3 regions of the Intrasporangium sp. Soil_C_50 genome follow, and region 2 is predicted to be linked to each of the others. Evidence: riboswitches for the same ligand, from Rfam matches in the RefSeq annotation. Region 2 holds a riboswitch; each other region holds the start of a gene.

The links. A riboswitch is a leader RNA that binds a small molecule or an ion and turns the genes downstream of it on or off. The one in region 2 is predicted to bind cyclic di-AMP.
Region 1: another riboswitch for cyclic di-AMP. It lies ahead of AC3A5R_RS16025 (C40 family peptidase); the one in region 2 lies ahead of AC3A5R_RS19430 (C40 family peptidase).
Region 3: another riboswitch for cyclic di-AMP. It lies ahead of AC3A5R_RS11985 (C40 family peptidase); the one in region 2 lies ahead of AC3A5R_RS19430 (C40 family peptidase).

Annotation. Positions count from the first base shown of each region.
Region 1 covers NZ_JBDGKB010000008.1:17,625-22,395, reverse strand. Annotated here, with positions in the region: gene AC3A5R_RS16040 (MMPL family transporter) at 1-1,871, shown strand, start outside; tRNA gene AC3A5R_RS16035 (tRNA-Gly) at 1,942-2,015, opposite strand; gene AC3A5R_RS16030 (FBP domain-containing protein) at 2,121-2,618, opposite strand; cyclic di-AMP (ydaO/yuaA leader) riboswitch at 3,058-3,194, shown strand; gene AC3A5R_RS16025 (C40 family peptidase) at 3,198-3,785, shown strand; gene AC3A5R_RS16020 (hypothetical protein) at 3,822-4,771, opposite strand, start outside.
Region 2 covers NZ_JBDGKB010000013.1:83,968-88,738, forward strand. Annotated here, with positions in the region: gene AC3A5R_RS19420 (fibronectin type III domain-containing protein) at 1-2,227, shown strand, start outside; gene AC3A5R_RS19425 (TylF/MycF/NovP-related O-methyltransferase) at 2,267-3,106, opposite strand; cyclic di-AMP (ydaO/yuaA leader) riboswitch at 3,339-3,477, shown strand; gene AC3A5R_RS19430 (C40 family peptidase) at 3,481-4,101, shown strand; gene AC3A5R_RS19435 (MarR family winged helix-turn-helix transcriptional regulator) at 4,177-4,659, opposite strand.
Region 3 covers NZ_JBDGKB010000004.1:105,032-109,802, reverse strand. Annotated here, with positions in the region: gene AC3A5R_RS12000 (hypothetical protein) at 1-949, opposite strand, end outside; gene AC3A5R_RS11995 (MFS transporter) at 1,019-2,398, shown strand; gene AC3A5R_RS11990 (iron-dependent transcriptional repressor DtxR) at 2,417-3,118, shown strand; cyclic di-AMP (ydaO/yuaA leader) riboswitch at 3,324-3,526, shown strand; gene AC3A5R_RS11985 (C40 family peptidase) at 3,529-4,278, shown strand; gene AC3A5R_RS11980 (DsbA family oxidoreductase) at 4,384-4,771, shown strand, end outside.

The DNA.
Region 1 (4,771 bases), on a different contig from region 2:
GGAGCGACGCGTTCGTCGCGCCCGGCGGCCGCACGACCTATGCGGCCGTCACGCTGCGCGACCCGCAGGTCCTCACGGAGGACGCCGCGGCCGTCGACGCCCTGCGCTCCCGACTCACCGACGCCGGCTACGGCGTCCGGCTCGGCGGCCCGGCCGGCGCCAACGTCGACATCTCCGACCGCGTCGCCGCCGACATCGGTCGGGCCGAGTCGCTGTCGATGCCGATCCTGCTCGTGCTGCTCGTCGTCATCTTCGGCAGCGTCGTGGCCGCCTCGCTGCCGTTGCTCGTCGGCGGCCTGTCGATCGTCGGCGCCTTCGCCGCGATCCGGGCCGTCACCTCGTTCACCGACGTCAGCATCTTCGCGATCAACCTCGTGACGATCCTCGGCCTCGGACTCGCCATCGACTACGGCCTGCTCATGGTCGGGCGCTTCCGGGAGGAGCTCGCCGCCGGCCACGACCGGTTCGCCGCGACGCGTCGCACCGTATCCACCGCCGGTCGGACCGTCACGGTGTCGGCCGCCACCGTGGCCGTGGCGCTGTCCGGCCTGCTGCTGTTCCCGCAGACCTTCCTGCGCTCCATGGGGATCGGCGGGATCGCGGCGGTGATCGTCGCCGCGGTGGCCGCCGTGGTCGTCCTGCCTGCCGTGCTCGCGATGCTCGGCAGCCGCGTCGACCGGTGGTCGCTGCGACGGTCGCACCGGGTCGAGCGCGGCACCGGGTTCTGGTCGCGCCTCGCCGAGCTCGTCATGCGGCGGCCGGTCGTCTTCCTCGCGTCGGGCCTCGCGGTCCTGGCAGTGCTGGCGGCGCCCTTCCTCGGGGTGCGTTTCGGCGGCGTCGACGAGCGCGTGCTGCCCGCCGACGCCGAGACGCGCCAGGTGAGCCAGGTTCTCGCGCGGGACTTCGGCGTCACGACGACCGACCCGGTGGTGGTCGCGGCGACGCTCGACGCGCCCGTCGCGTCCGCCCAGGGGCAGGCCGTCCTCGGCCGGTACCTGGCCGACCTGCGCCGCCTCGACGGCGTCACCGGAGCGCAGGTCGTCGGCGCCGACGGCGACCTCGCCGCAGTGTCGGTCACCTATCGGGGTGAGTCGCTGGACCAGCAGGCCAAGGACGTCGTGGCCGGGGTCCGCGGGCTGCACACCGACGGCGTCCGGCAGGCCCTCGTCACCGGCCCGACCGCGCAGCTCATCGACCGGCTCGACTCCATCGGGGCCACGCTGCCGCTCATGGGCCTCGTCGTCGCCGGCGCGACGTTCCTGCTGCTCTTCCTCGCCTTCGGCTCGCTGCTCATGCCGCTCAAGGCGATCCTGCTCAACCTCGCGACGCTCGCGGCGACCCTCGGTGTCGTCACGTGGGTCTTCCAGGAGGGCCATCTGTCCTCGTGGCTCGGCTTCGAGTCCACGGGGTTCGTCGAGGCCACCCAGCCGATCCTCGTCATGACGCTCGTCTTCGGGCTGTCGATGGACTACGAGGTCTTCCTCCTGTCGCGGATCCGCGAGCAGTACGACCGGACCGGAGACAACCGTGCCGCCGTCGCCACGGGCATGCAGCGCACCGGCCGGATTATCACGTCCGCAGCCCTGCTCATCCTCGTCGTGATCGGCTTCTTCTCCGCGTCGTCGATCAGCTTCATCAAGCTCATCGGCGTCGCGATGATCGTCGCCATCGTCCTCGACGCGCTGCTCGTGCGCATGGTCGTCGTGCCGGCGACGATGCGCCTCCTCGGCGCCGCGAACTGGTGGCTGCCCGGCCCGCTGGCGCGCGTCTACGCCCGGTTCGGGATCCGCGAGGAGGGCGACGCCGCGGGCGAGCCCGACGCGACCGGGCCCGAGGCGACGCCGCGGCCCGACCCGGTTCCCGTGGGCTGACCCGACCCGACCGCCCCGGAAGCCGGGGACGCACGAAGGGCCCGGTCGCGAGACCGGGCCCTTCGTCTACTGGAGCAGGCGGCACGAATTGCACGTGCGTCTTCCTTCTGGAAGAAGGATGTTCTGCTACTGAACTACACCTGCGAGGCGTCGCCCACCGTAGCGGACGCTGCCTCGACCGTCCAACCCGCCGCGCCCTGACGCGCCGTGACGCGCCCTGACGCGCCGGGGGACGACGGGTCGTGGTGGTCAGCCGTGCCGGACGCGTCGCGCGAACGCCGCGGACCGCGTCCGCAGCTCCTCGACGCGTCGGTCGACGAGGGCCTGCGGGTCGAGCCCGCCCTCGAGCGCGTTCGGAAGGCGGCGCACGTGGGCCGAGCAGCTGAAGTCGGCGTGCACGAGCGTGCCGAGGCTGTTGCCGTCCCGTCCTGCGGCGCCGGCGCGGCGGGCGACGAACAGCGACACGTCACCCGTGGCGAAGACGTCCTCGCACCACGCGCACATGGCGCTGCGGCCGCCCTTCTTCTCGCTCGCGCGGAGCATGAAGCCGATCGGCTCGTCGTCGACGGGGACGACGACGTAGGCCCGCTGCGGGTTGCTGCGGTCGGTCCAGCCCAGGTAGTCGAGCGCGTCCCAGTGGTCGCTGGTCAACGACTCGAAACGGTTCGGCAACGGAGCCTGCTTCGCCTCGCGGCGCGAGCAGTTGACGAGCGATGTGCGGATCTCGTTCTCGGACAGTGGTTTCACGGTGGTTCCTTCATCGTGCATGCGCGGGCACGGCCGGATGACCCGGCCGGCCGGGTGGGGAGAGAGGTTCAGCGGTGGAACCGGTCCGCTGAGCAGGCCATGGCGGCCACCCACCTCTCCGCGGGCCTTCCCGCTCACGACGACACGACGCCCCGCATCCGCGTGCGGGGCGTCGTCCATGGTGCGTCGAACCGCTGCTGGAGTCCACCTGGTTTTCCGCCGGCGACGTTTTCCCACACGGACGCCGACTCGTCGTAAAGGCGACGAATCGGGCTGTCGTTCTGTCGACTTCGCACCGCTTTGGGCTGGCAACTGTTGACCAAGGTGGGGACCGGCCATTTTCCCGGCTCCGAGTGTCTGTCACCGTCGACTGGAGTTCATCGCCCGGGGTCTTCCCCGGGCGGCCCGCCGGGCGCCGAATCCTGTCCGCCGGTGGGGCAGTCGGGCAAGACCGCGGACAGGAACGGGGGACCCACATCCGGGCCGCACAGCCGGCCCTCGGGGTGAAGCCGCAGCAGCGGCCGGGCATCTTCCGTCCGAACCCGACAGCTCACCTCGTAGGCGTGGAAGGGATCCCCCATGTCCACCACCACCCCTGCACGTCGCATCTCCCTGTCCTCGCTCGCCCTCACGCCCCTGCTCGCCGGTGCCCTGCTCGTCGGGACCGGCGCGGCGCCACCGGCCTCGACGGCGGCCTCCCCCCCGGCCCCCCAGGTGGCCACGAGAGTGGTGGGCCCGAGGGCCGCGGCACCGTCCCCCGCCTCGGTCCGGACCGTCTCGGTCGCCTACGTCACCCCCGCCTCCATCGCCATCCCACGCGGTCTGCGAGCGGTTCGGATCGCCGCTGCCCAGCGCGGCAAGCCCTACCGGTGGGGCGGAGCCGGGCCACGCTCGTTCGACTGCTCCGGGCTCGTGTACTACGTGTACAAGAAGCGGTTGCACGTGCAGCTGCCACGCACCGCGAATGCTCAGCGGCTCAAGACGATTCGCATCGCCAAGTCGAGCGTCCGACCGGGCGACCTCATCTTCTTCATGTCCCACGGCCGGGCCTACCACGTCGGCATCTACGCCGGCCACGGCAGGATCTGGCACTCGCCGCGGCCGGGTCAGCGCGTCCAGCTCCAGAAGATCTGGACGTCGCAGTGGCGGGCTGGCCGCATTCGCTGATGAACGCTCGTCGGTCGACGTCCCCTCACCGACGCGTCAGCGGCGGCCGTCGACCGACGAGTACTTCGAGGCATCGCCGCCACGGCTGCGCCCGTACCAGTCGCGCCAGATGATCCGGTGTATCGGCACGAGCCGGGGGATGTCGCGCAGCCCGGGCAGGAACGGCAGGAGCACGAGCAGGAGCGAGAGCACCATCATCAGACCCCAGACGAGCGCGTCGGCGTTGTCGGAGGTGCTGAACGGCGGCACCTGGTACCAGAAGGTGTAGAGCCACAGCCAGGGCTGGCCGGGGTAGTTGCCGGTCTCGTTCATCATCCCCCACTGGTCGCCGCCGAGGCTCCGCGCTCGAGCCTGGTCCTCGAGGTAGGTGCCGTCGGCGAGGAGCAGCAGCCGGCGCGTCGGGTCGTTGCCGTAGAACGAGCCGTTGCTCACCATCTGCTCGAGCCCGCCGGCAGCGGCGACCTTCTGATAGGCGGTCGCGAGCGTCGGCACCGGTCCGTAGTTCCCGGCCGCCACCTGGGCCGGGTCGCCGTTGGGGGCGGCGCCGAGGGCGGTGGCGTAGGCGCTCGCCCACGCCGCGCGCTGCTCGTCGCCGGCCGTGCGCCAGCGACGGAGCGCGAGACTGAGGGTCGGGTCGCCCGTCACCGACTGGAGCGGCGTGATGACGAAGTCCTGTGCGGCGTCGACCGGGTTGGTGACGCCCGCCAGCTTCTGCAGCGGCAGCCCGAGCAGCGTCTGCCCGTCGGACGCCGTGTTGTACGGCGGCCCGTAGCCCGCCGTGGTGCTGTCGCCGGACAGCTCGGACGCGGCGGTGGCGACGACGTCGTTCGGCGCGCTCCGAGCCCAGTCCTGCAGGCTGATCGCGCGCTCGTCGGGAGACCCGAACGCGATCGCGAGCGCGATCGTCAGGACGATGACGCCGACCAGCGCGAGGACGAACTCCTTGACGAGGTCATAGCGGCGCGTCGGGAACGAGTGTGCGTCTG
Region 2 (4,771 bases):
CTACCTCGACTCGGGCCAGGTGCTCAACGGGGGAGGCGTCGACAGCGGGCACTGCGTCAACGGCTCCTTCGTGTCGGGTCGCATCGACGAGTCGCACCCCTGGGCCCAGATCGGCGTCGCCGCCTCGACCACGCCGTCGGCCCCGCAGGGCCTGGCCGCGGTGGCCGGCGACGCGTCGGTGAACCTCTCGTGGAAGGCGCCCGCGAGCGACGGCGGTTCGGCCGTCTCCGGGTACAACGTGTACCGCGGCACGAGCCCCGCCGGTGAGGGAGCGACCCCGGTCGCCACCAACGTCCCGACGACGTCCTTCACCGATCCCGGACGCGTCAACGGGACCACGTACTACTACACCGTCTCGGCCGTGAACGCCGTCGGCGTGTCGACGCGGTCGAACGAGGCGTCGGCGACGCCACAGCCCACCCAGCCGACCGCGCCGGGCGCGCCGACGGGGCTGAGCGCCACGGCCGGCAACGCGTCCGTGGCCCTCACGTGGACCGCCCCGACGTCCAACGGCGGGTCGGCCGTGACCGGGTACGCCGTGTACCGCGGCTCGACGCCGGGCGGCGAGGGGCCGACGCCCATCGCGACGAACGTCACCGGCACCGGCTTCACCGACACCGGTGAGGTCAACGGCACCGCCTACTACTACAAGGTCGCCGCCATCAACGCGGTCGGGACCTCCCCGCAGTCGAACGAGGCGTCCGCGACGCCGCGGGCGACGGTGCCGTCCGCGCCCGTCGGGCTCATCGCCTCCGCGGGCGACCGGACGGTGGCGCTGTCGTGGCAGCTGCCGGCCTCCGACGGCGGCTCCGGCGTCACGGGCTACACCGTGTACCGCGGCACCGCGGCAGGAGCCGAGAGCAGCACGCCCATCGCGACCAACGTCGCCCTGACGAGCTTCACGGACACGACGGTGACGAACGGGACGGCGTACTTCTACCGGGTGGCCGCGGTCAACGCGGTCGGCTCCTCGCCGTCGTCGAACGAGGCGTCGGCGACGCCGCGCGCGACGTCGACCGCACCGTCGGTGCCGCAGTCCCTCGTGGCGGTGGGTAGCAGCACCACCGTGACCCTGACGTGGTCGGCGCCGGCCTCCGACGGCGGGTCGGTCGTCACCGGGTACAACGTCTACCGCGGCACGGCCCCAGGCGCCGAGGCATCGACGCCGGTGGCCACGAACGTCGCCGGCATCGGCTTCACCGACACGGGCCTCGCGAACGGGACGACGTACTACTACCGCGTCGCTGCGGTCAACGCCGTCGGCACCTCGCCGTCGTCGAACGAGGCCTCGGCGACGCCGCAGGCGTCCGTGGCCGGTGCGCCGACCGGGCTCACGGCCACGGCCGGAAACGCATCGGTGTCGTTGACGTGGGTGGCGCCCGCCTCCAACGGCGGGTCGGTCGTCACCGGGTACAACGTCTACCGCGGCACGGCTGCAGGCGCCGAGGCATCGATGCCGGTGGCCTCCAACGTCGCCGGCACGGGCTTCACCGACTCCGGCGTCGCGAACGGCACCACCTACTTCTACCGCGTGGCGGCGGTCAACGGCATCGGCACCTCGCCGTCCTCGAACGAGGCGTCCGCGACGCCGCGGTTGCCCGTGGCGGCCGGCTACGTCGGCCGGGTCGGGTCGCTGACGGCATCGACCGCTCGCACCACGAGCACGGTGACGGTCGGGGCCGCCGGGGTGGCGGCCGGGCACACGGTCGTGGTCGCGGCGCTCCTGTCCACGACGAGCGTGACCGCGGCGGTGTCGGTGAAGGACTCGGTCGGCAACACGTACGCGGTGGTGCGTGACGTCAACGACGGGTCGGCCGGGGACCGGGTCGTGACGGCGGTCGCGGTGGGGGTGCGCGCCCTGCCGGCGGGCGCGACGGTGACGCTGACCTACGGGTCGTCCGCGGAGACGCACCTGGCCGTGGACGAGCTGGCGGGTGTCACGGGGGTCGACGTCAGCGCCGGGGCGACCGGGTCCGGGACGGCGTTCAGCTCGGGGTCGGTGACGACGACGGCCGCCGGTGACGAGCTGTTCGCCGTGGCCGGGCTCGAGTCGAGCAGCGCGGTGCCGGCCTGGGGGTCCGGCTGGACCGGGTTGCCGACACTGAGCGTCTCGACCGACCACCTCGCGACCGCCTACCGGGCCGCGACGACGACGGGCCCGTACACGGCGAGCGGTACCGGCGGCGGGCAGTGGATGGCGGCCCTCACCGCCTTCCGGACCGGGTGATGAGCGGCCGGTCACCGGGCGCGCCGGCGTGCCGAGCTGCTACGGCTTGACGGCGACGCGTCCCTCCGCCATGCGCAGCAGGAGGAGGCGTTCGTGGGTCTCCTCCAGCCACTCGTCGACCGCGGTCCGGGCACCCTCCCACCAGCCGTAGTCGTCGAGCAGCAGGACACCGCCGGGCGAGAGTCGCGAGTAGAGGTGTTCCAGCTCGTGCTTGGTCGACTCGTACCAGTCGGTGTCGAGGCGCAGGATCGAGATCTGCTCGGGGGCCGAGTCCGGCACGGTCTGCTCGACCATGCCCTGCACGTAGTGCACGCGCTCCTCGGGGTAGCCGACCGTCGCCATCCCGGTCTGCACGTCATCCAGGGTCGCGACGGCCCACACGCCCGACTGCCGGGGCGCGGTGTTGAGCAGGTCGGCTGCCGACGCACCGTCATGGCGTCGGCGGTCCTTCTCGGTGGGCTCGGACATCCCCTCGAACGTGTCGAACAGGTAGAGGTGCCGGCTCGTGTCGCCCGCTTCGATGAGGGTCCGGGCCGCCGCCTGCATGCTGCCGCCCCGCCACACGCCGCATTCCACGATGTCGCCGGGGATGTCGTGCTTGACGATGTGGCGGACCGACAGGATCAGGGCGTTGAGCTTCTCGGGAGAGGTCATCGTCCACGGCTTCACGGCGCGGATGGTCTCCTGCGCGGCGTCGTCGAAGTCGCGCGGTAGCTGGAGCCTGGGGGCCGCGGGCTCCGCAGGCGGCGTCGCGGCCGGGCCTGCCGGCTTCGTCGGCCCCACGGACGTACGCCCGACCGCGCGGCCGTCGCGCGCCTTTCGCAGTTCGTACCCGGTGAACCGGGACAGGCCGCCGTTCACGGCGTCTCGCCACGTCATGGGGGCGAACGTACCAGCGGACCCTGGCATTTCCTGGTTGGCCGGATGGGCGATCTGTCCGCGTTCTCCAAAACGCGGACAGGGCGGGCACCCCGACCTACTCTGGTTCGGAACCCGGCCGGCGGGCCCGCCACGTTGCGCGGGCCACGATCCCGGACCGGGTGACATGACGCCCCGGTACGACGCCGGGGCGGCGCTCCGGTCCGCCGAGTCCTGTCCGCCGGGGGCGCGCCTTCATACCTCACCGGACAGGAACGGGGGACCCACTCGCGTCCGGCCATGCGCCGGGCTTGGGGTGAAGCCGCCATGCGCGGCCGGGCATCTTCCGCCCGAACCCGACAGCTCACCTCGCAGGCGTGGGAAGGGAATTCGCCATGCCCGCTTTCGCACACACCCGTGCACGCCGGTCCTGCTGGTTGCGCCGGTCGCGCCGGTTCCGCCCGGGTGCCGGTCTGCTGCTCGCCCCGCTGCTGGCCGTCGGTACCGTCGGTGCCGTCGCCGGACTGTCGACGGTGCCGCCGACCCACGTCGGCATCGTGGCCCGGGCCGGTGACACCGCGACGTGGGCGAGTGCCGCCGACGCCGCACAGGACCGGGACCGCGTCGACGTGCGTCTGTCGCTCGCCTCGGCGGTCGCGGTCCCGCTCGGGACGCGGGCCGTGCGTGTCGCGGCCGCGCAGAAGGGCAAGCCCTACCGGTGGGGTGCCGCCGGCCCGTCGGCGTTCGACTGCTCCGGGCTCGTGCACTACGTCTACGACGCCCGCCTCGCCCAGGACCTGCCGCGGACCGCGAACGCCCAGCGTCTCGACACGACGCGCGTCTCCCGCTCGGGGGTGCGCCCGGGCGACCTCATCTTCTTCATGCGTTCCGGGAGGGCCTACCACGTCGGCATCTACGCCGGCTCGGGCAGGGTGTGGCACGCCCCGAAGCCGGGCAAGCGCGTCGAGCTGGTCCGCATCTGGACGACCGGCTGGGTCGCCGGACGCGTCCGCTGAGCCCGACGCGTCCGGTGGGCCCGACGCGTCCGGTGGGCCCGACGCGTCCGGTGAGCCCGACGCGTCGGCGGGGCGTCAGTGCCGTCGGCGCGTCCCGCGCGCGCTCGGTTCGGCGGCGTGGATCTCGGCGGCGACGCTGCGCAGGGCATCCGCGATCGTCGTGAGCACCTCGGTCACCTGCGGGAGCGTCGCCGGGTCGAGGGCGTCGAAGGTGTGTGGCATCCAGTCGCGCACCTGCCCGACCTGCTCCATCCCGGCCTCGGGGATCCGCACGGTGCTGCGACGCCGGTCGACCTGGTCGGGCACCCGCTCGATGAGCCCGCGTCGCTCGAGCCGGTCGACGAGGGTTGTCGTCGAGCTCGTCGTCAGACCCAGAGCCTGGGCCAGCTCGGTCTGGCCGAGGGAGCCGCGCGCCAGCAGGTAGCTGACGGCCCGGCTCTCGTTGACGGTGAGGTCGAGGTGCGCGGCCGCGGCGAGACGGTAGTGCTCGCCCGCGAGGATCAGCTCGCGCAGCGCGGCGGTGGCCGAGGCGCGGTCCTGCGAACGGGTCGGCGTCATGGGGACAACCTAGCCAGAGACGGCTCGATGATCGATCAGGTGGACCGACAAGTGACGCGATGGTCGAACTGCTTGATGATCGCGTGAATTCGTCCTATCGTGGGTCGTGCAG
Region 3 (4,771 bases), on a different contig from region 2:
GGAGGCGACGGCCCGCTGCGACGACGACGAGCGCGGCCGCCATCTCGAGGTGCACGGCCCAGGACCACAGGGCCCCGAAGAGGACCTGCCCCTGCCGGAAGCCCATCGCGAAGACGACGGCGAACACCGCGGCCGCGATGAACCCGACCGCCCAGACCCGGGCGCCGGTGAGCCACGGGAACCGGCTCTCGAAGGCGGCCGACTCCTCGGTGGCGAAGCGCGGCATGAACGCGACCCACACGAGCAGCTGCATCGTCTGCAGGAACGCGTAGACGGTGAGCAGGCGAAGCCCCAGCGGGCCCGACGCGTCGCCGGGCAGGGCGGCCGCGGCCACGAGCGAGCGCCCGTCGCCGACGATGCTGCGGGCGATGCCGGGGTCGCCGGTGAGCCACGTGTCGACGGCGCCGGCGAGCACGACGGCGGGCACGAGCAGCCCCCACGCGAGCTGGACGCCGCGGAACAGGCGTCGCTCGCGGGCCCCCGGCAGCCGGGCGGCCCAGTCCCAGAGGAAGACGAGGACGACGAGCTGGTGCAGGTGCAGCAGCGCGAACGCGTAGTGGTCCGGCCACACGAGGGACGCGGCCGCGAGGAGCACGGCGACGACGTACGCGACGACGCGTCGGCGTCCGCGCAGCCCGCTCCGGGCCACGAGCGCGACGACGCAGAAGCCGAGAACGGCCTCGGCGCGTCGGGCCTGGGTCCCGAGGACGTGCTCGGCGAGGCGCAGCAGGCTCGTGCCGGCCAGCAGCACCGCCAGGCCGCTCACGACGTCACGCCGGGCGATGACGGGGAGCCGGCCGACGAGGTAGCGCAGCTCGAGCAGGACGGCCAGGGTGCCGAAGAGGATGAGGCCGATGACGGCCGTCGCCACGGGAGAGGCGAGCGCGACGACGAGAGCGGTGGCTGCTGCCACCGCCAGGGCCCCCGTCGCCCGCTCGCTCGTCGTCACGGCCCCCATCGTTCCGTCGGCCGGAACGACCCGGCCACCTGAGTAACCCGATCGTTAGGGTCCTGTGGCGTGACCGAGACTCAGGGGGAGCGAAACGGCGGGCCGGAGCCCGAAACGGGGCATACCGGACACCCGTCACGGCGCCCGGCCGCGACGTCGGAGGGGGAGCCGGTCCGTCTGCGCGCGATCGCGCTGTCGGCGTACGGCCCGACGCTGCTCGGCTCGACGGGCGCCGGTGCGGTCGCGCCGATCATCGCCGTCTCGGCCCGCGAGCTCGGGGCCTCGCTCGGCGTCGCGGCCCTGCTCGTCGGGACGCTCGGCATCGGGCAGCTGCTCGGTGACCTGCCGTCCGGGGCGCTCGCGGCGCGCATCGGCGAGCGGCGGGCCCTGCTCGTGGCGGCCGTCGTCGAGGCCGTCGGCATGGTCGTGGCGGCGCTGGCCGGCTCCGTCGCCGCTCTCTTCGCGGGCGTCCTCGTCATCGGCCTGGCCGGATCCCTCTTCGGGCTGGCCCGGCAGGCCTACCTCACCGAAGCCGTGCCGGTCGCGATGCGGGCCCGGGCCCTGTCGACGCTGGGCGGGGTGCATCGGATCGGCTACTTCATCGGCCCGTTCGTGGGATCGCTCGTCATCACCCGGTGGGGCATCGAGTCGGCCTACGTCGTCGGCGGCGTGGCGAGCCTGGCGGCGTTCCTGCTCGTGCTCGTCGCGCCCGACATCACCGCCGACCACGACGGCCACACGGGAGGTCGAGGGAGCGCGGGCGTCCGGGGTCGAGCGCGCGCCCCCCGCTCGGTGGCGTCGGTGCTCCTCGAGCACCGGCACGTGCTGCTGACCCTCGGCACGGGCGCCATGTGCGTCGCGGGTGCCCGTGCGATCCGCGAGGCGCTCGTGCCGCTCTGGGCGGAGTCGGTCGGGTTCAGCCCGGCGCAGACCTCGCTCGTGTTCGGCGTCGCCGGCGCCATCGACATGCTCCTCTTCTATCCCTCGGGCTGGCTCATGGACCGGTACGGGCGGGTGGCCGCCGCGGTACCGAGCATGCTCGTGCTCGGTCTCGGCATGGCGCTGATGCCGCTCGCCACCACCTTGGTCGCCGTGACGGCCGCCGCCACGGTGCTCGGCATCGGCAACGGCCTCGGCGCGGGTCTCATCATGACCCTCGGGGCCGACGCGTCACCGGCCGACGGGCGCGCCCAGTTCCTCGGCGGCTGGCGCCTGTGCGCCGACCTGGGAAGGGCGGCGGGTCCGCTGGCGTTGTCAGCCCTGACGGCCGTCCTGACGCTCGGCGCGTCCGCCGTCGTCCTCGGCGCAGCGGCGCTCCTCGGCGCGGGATGGCTGCGCATCTGGGTGCCTCGCCACGACCCGACGCGACCCCTGCGAGGGCGCGGCGCCGGCACCGCGGGAGGGGCCGCGGGAGGGGCGGCGGGAGGGGCGGCGCCCGAGGCGTCCTGATTCTGAGAGGGTATGACCGTGACGGACCTGATCGACACCACCGAGATGTACCTGCGCACCATCTTCGAGCTCGAGGAGGAGGGCATCGTCCCCCTGCGCGCACGCATCGCGGAGCGTCTGGGCCACTCCGGCCCGACGGTGTCGCAGACCGTGGCCCGGATGGAGCGTGACGGCCTCGTCGCGGTGTCCGGCGACCGCCACCTCGAGCTGTCCGACCACGGCCGGCTCCTGGCCACGCGCGTCATGCGCAAGCACCGCCTCGCCGAGCGGCTCCTCGTCGACGTCATCGGACTCGAGTGGGAGTACGCCCACGACGAGGCGTGCCGTTGGGAGCACGTCATGTCCGAGAAGGTCGAGCGCAAGATCCTCGGCCTCATCGAGGGCGGCCTCGAGTCGCCGTACGGCAACCCGATCCCCGGCCTGCACGAGCTGGGCGTCCCCGACGACGCGGCAGGCGGCTTCCTCACCGGGCTCACGGCGCTGACCACGGCGGCCGGTGCCGAGCCGGCCGTCGTGACGATCCGCCGCATCGGCGAGCCGGTGCAGGTGGACCCCGAGGCGCTGGCCCTGCTCACCTCCGCCGGCGTGCTGCCGGGGGCGCGCGTCCGCGTCGTCCGCGAGGGCGGCCGTGTCGTCGCCGTGAGCGAGGCCCCCGATGCCGGTGAGGGCGTGTCGCTGCCCGACGAGGTGGCCGTCCACGTCTTCTGCCAGGCCGCCTGAGTCGACCCTTCCGCAAAGCGGACGCGTCCGACGTGCCCGTTCCAGCTCTTTCTTCCGCCTCGATTGTGCTGGCACTGTGGGGAATTCGGGCCACCTGAGGTCATCCGACGAAAAATCAGTAGAAATGGGCGGCTCTCGGGGTGACAACCCCGGCGGATCTTGGGTAGCGTGAGCCCCGCTCGCTCTCCCCGTCGGGCGAGTGCCACGGGTCGAACCGCCTAATCCTGCCATCGACCCGGGGCCCCTGCACGAACCGCATGGCAGGAGCGGGGGAACCACCTTCGGGCGTCTCCGGACGTCCTCGGGGTGAAGCCCTCCGTGGACCGCAAGGTCCGAGCGAAGGCCGGGCGAGCAGTACCTCAATCCGCCCGAACCCGACAGCTCACCTCGTAGGCGTCGAGAGGTCAAACGTGGCTCAGAACGTTACCGGGCGCCACCGCGCCCCCGGCCGGTTCAACGCGATCGCCGAGCTCAAGCTCATCGCCAAGGAGTCCGCTCAGCCCGCCGTGAAGGGTGCCGCGATCGTGGCCGCTTCCGGTGGTCTCGTCGCCACGTTCGCCGGTCCGGCGAGCGCTGCCGACGGCTCGAGCACCGCGGCCCCGTCGGTCGTCGGCCCCCAGGTCGGCACGCTCAAGGCGGCCAACGCCCTGTCCTCGATCGGCTACGCCAAGCCGGCCGCGAAGCAGGCGACGGTCAAGCCGGTCGTCATCAAGGACGTCCAGCTCGAGAAGGAGCGCGCCGCCACCAAGGCTGCGGAGGACGCCCGCCAGCAGGCGGCCGACCGCGCGTCCCGCTCGGCGACCCGCGCGTCCCTCGACCCGGCGCCCACGGCGTCCGGCATCGTCGGCATCGCCCAGTCCTACTTCGGCGTCCCCTACGTCTACGGCGGCACGAGCCCCTCGGGCTTCGACTGCTCGGGCTTCGTGCAGTACGTCTACCGCCAGGCCGGCGTCTCGCTCCCGCGCACCGCGTCGGCGCAGCAGGCGGCCACGACCCCGGTCAGCAACCCGCGCCCCGGCGACCTCGTGTTCTTCGGCTCGCCGGCCTACCACGTGGGCATCTACGTCAGCCCCGGCACCATGATCGACGCCCAGCGCCCCGGCACGACGATCGGCTACCACTCGATCTGGACCACGCCGTCGGGCTACGGCCGCGCCTGAGCCGCACCGCGCCACGCACCTCCGTCGCGCCCCCACCCGCTCGGGTGGGGGCGCGACGTCGTCCCGGACGGCCGCCCGTGGTGAGGGCCGTGGTTGGATGAGGTGATGACCGTCCAGCCTGCTGCAGAGTCCACGACCCTCATCGAGCTCGACGTCTGGGCCGACCTCGTCTGCCCGTGGTCCTGGATCGCCAAGCGCCGGATCGAGGCGGCGATCCACGCCTTCGAGCGGCCGCACGACGTCACGGTGCGGCTGCGCGCCTACGAGCTGGACCCCGAGTGGCCGGCCCGGCGCAACGAACCGGTGCCTGACCGGATCGGCTCCCGGCCCGACGAGGAGGCCGAGGCGGAGCGGGCCCTGCGGGCGCACGCCCACGAGGTCGCCGAGGCCGACGACCTCGTCTTCGACCTCGACTCAGCGGTCACGGCCAACAGCTTCGACGCGCACCGCCTCGTCGCCCTGGCGCGGGAGATGGGTGGTCCGGCGCTGCAGT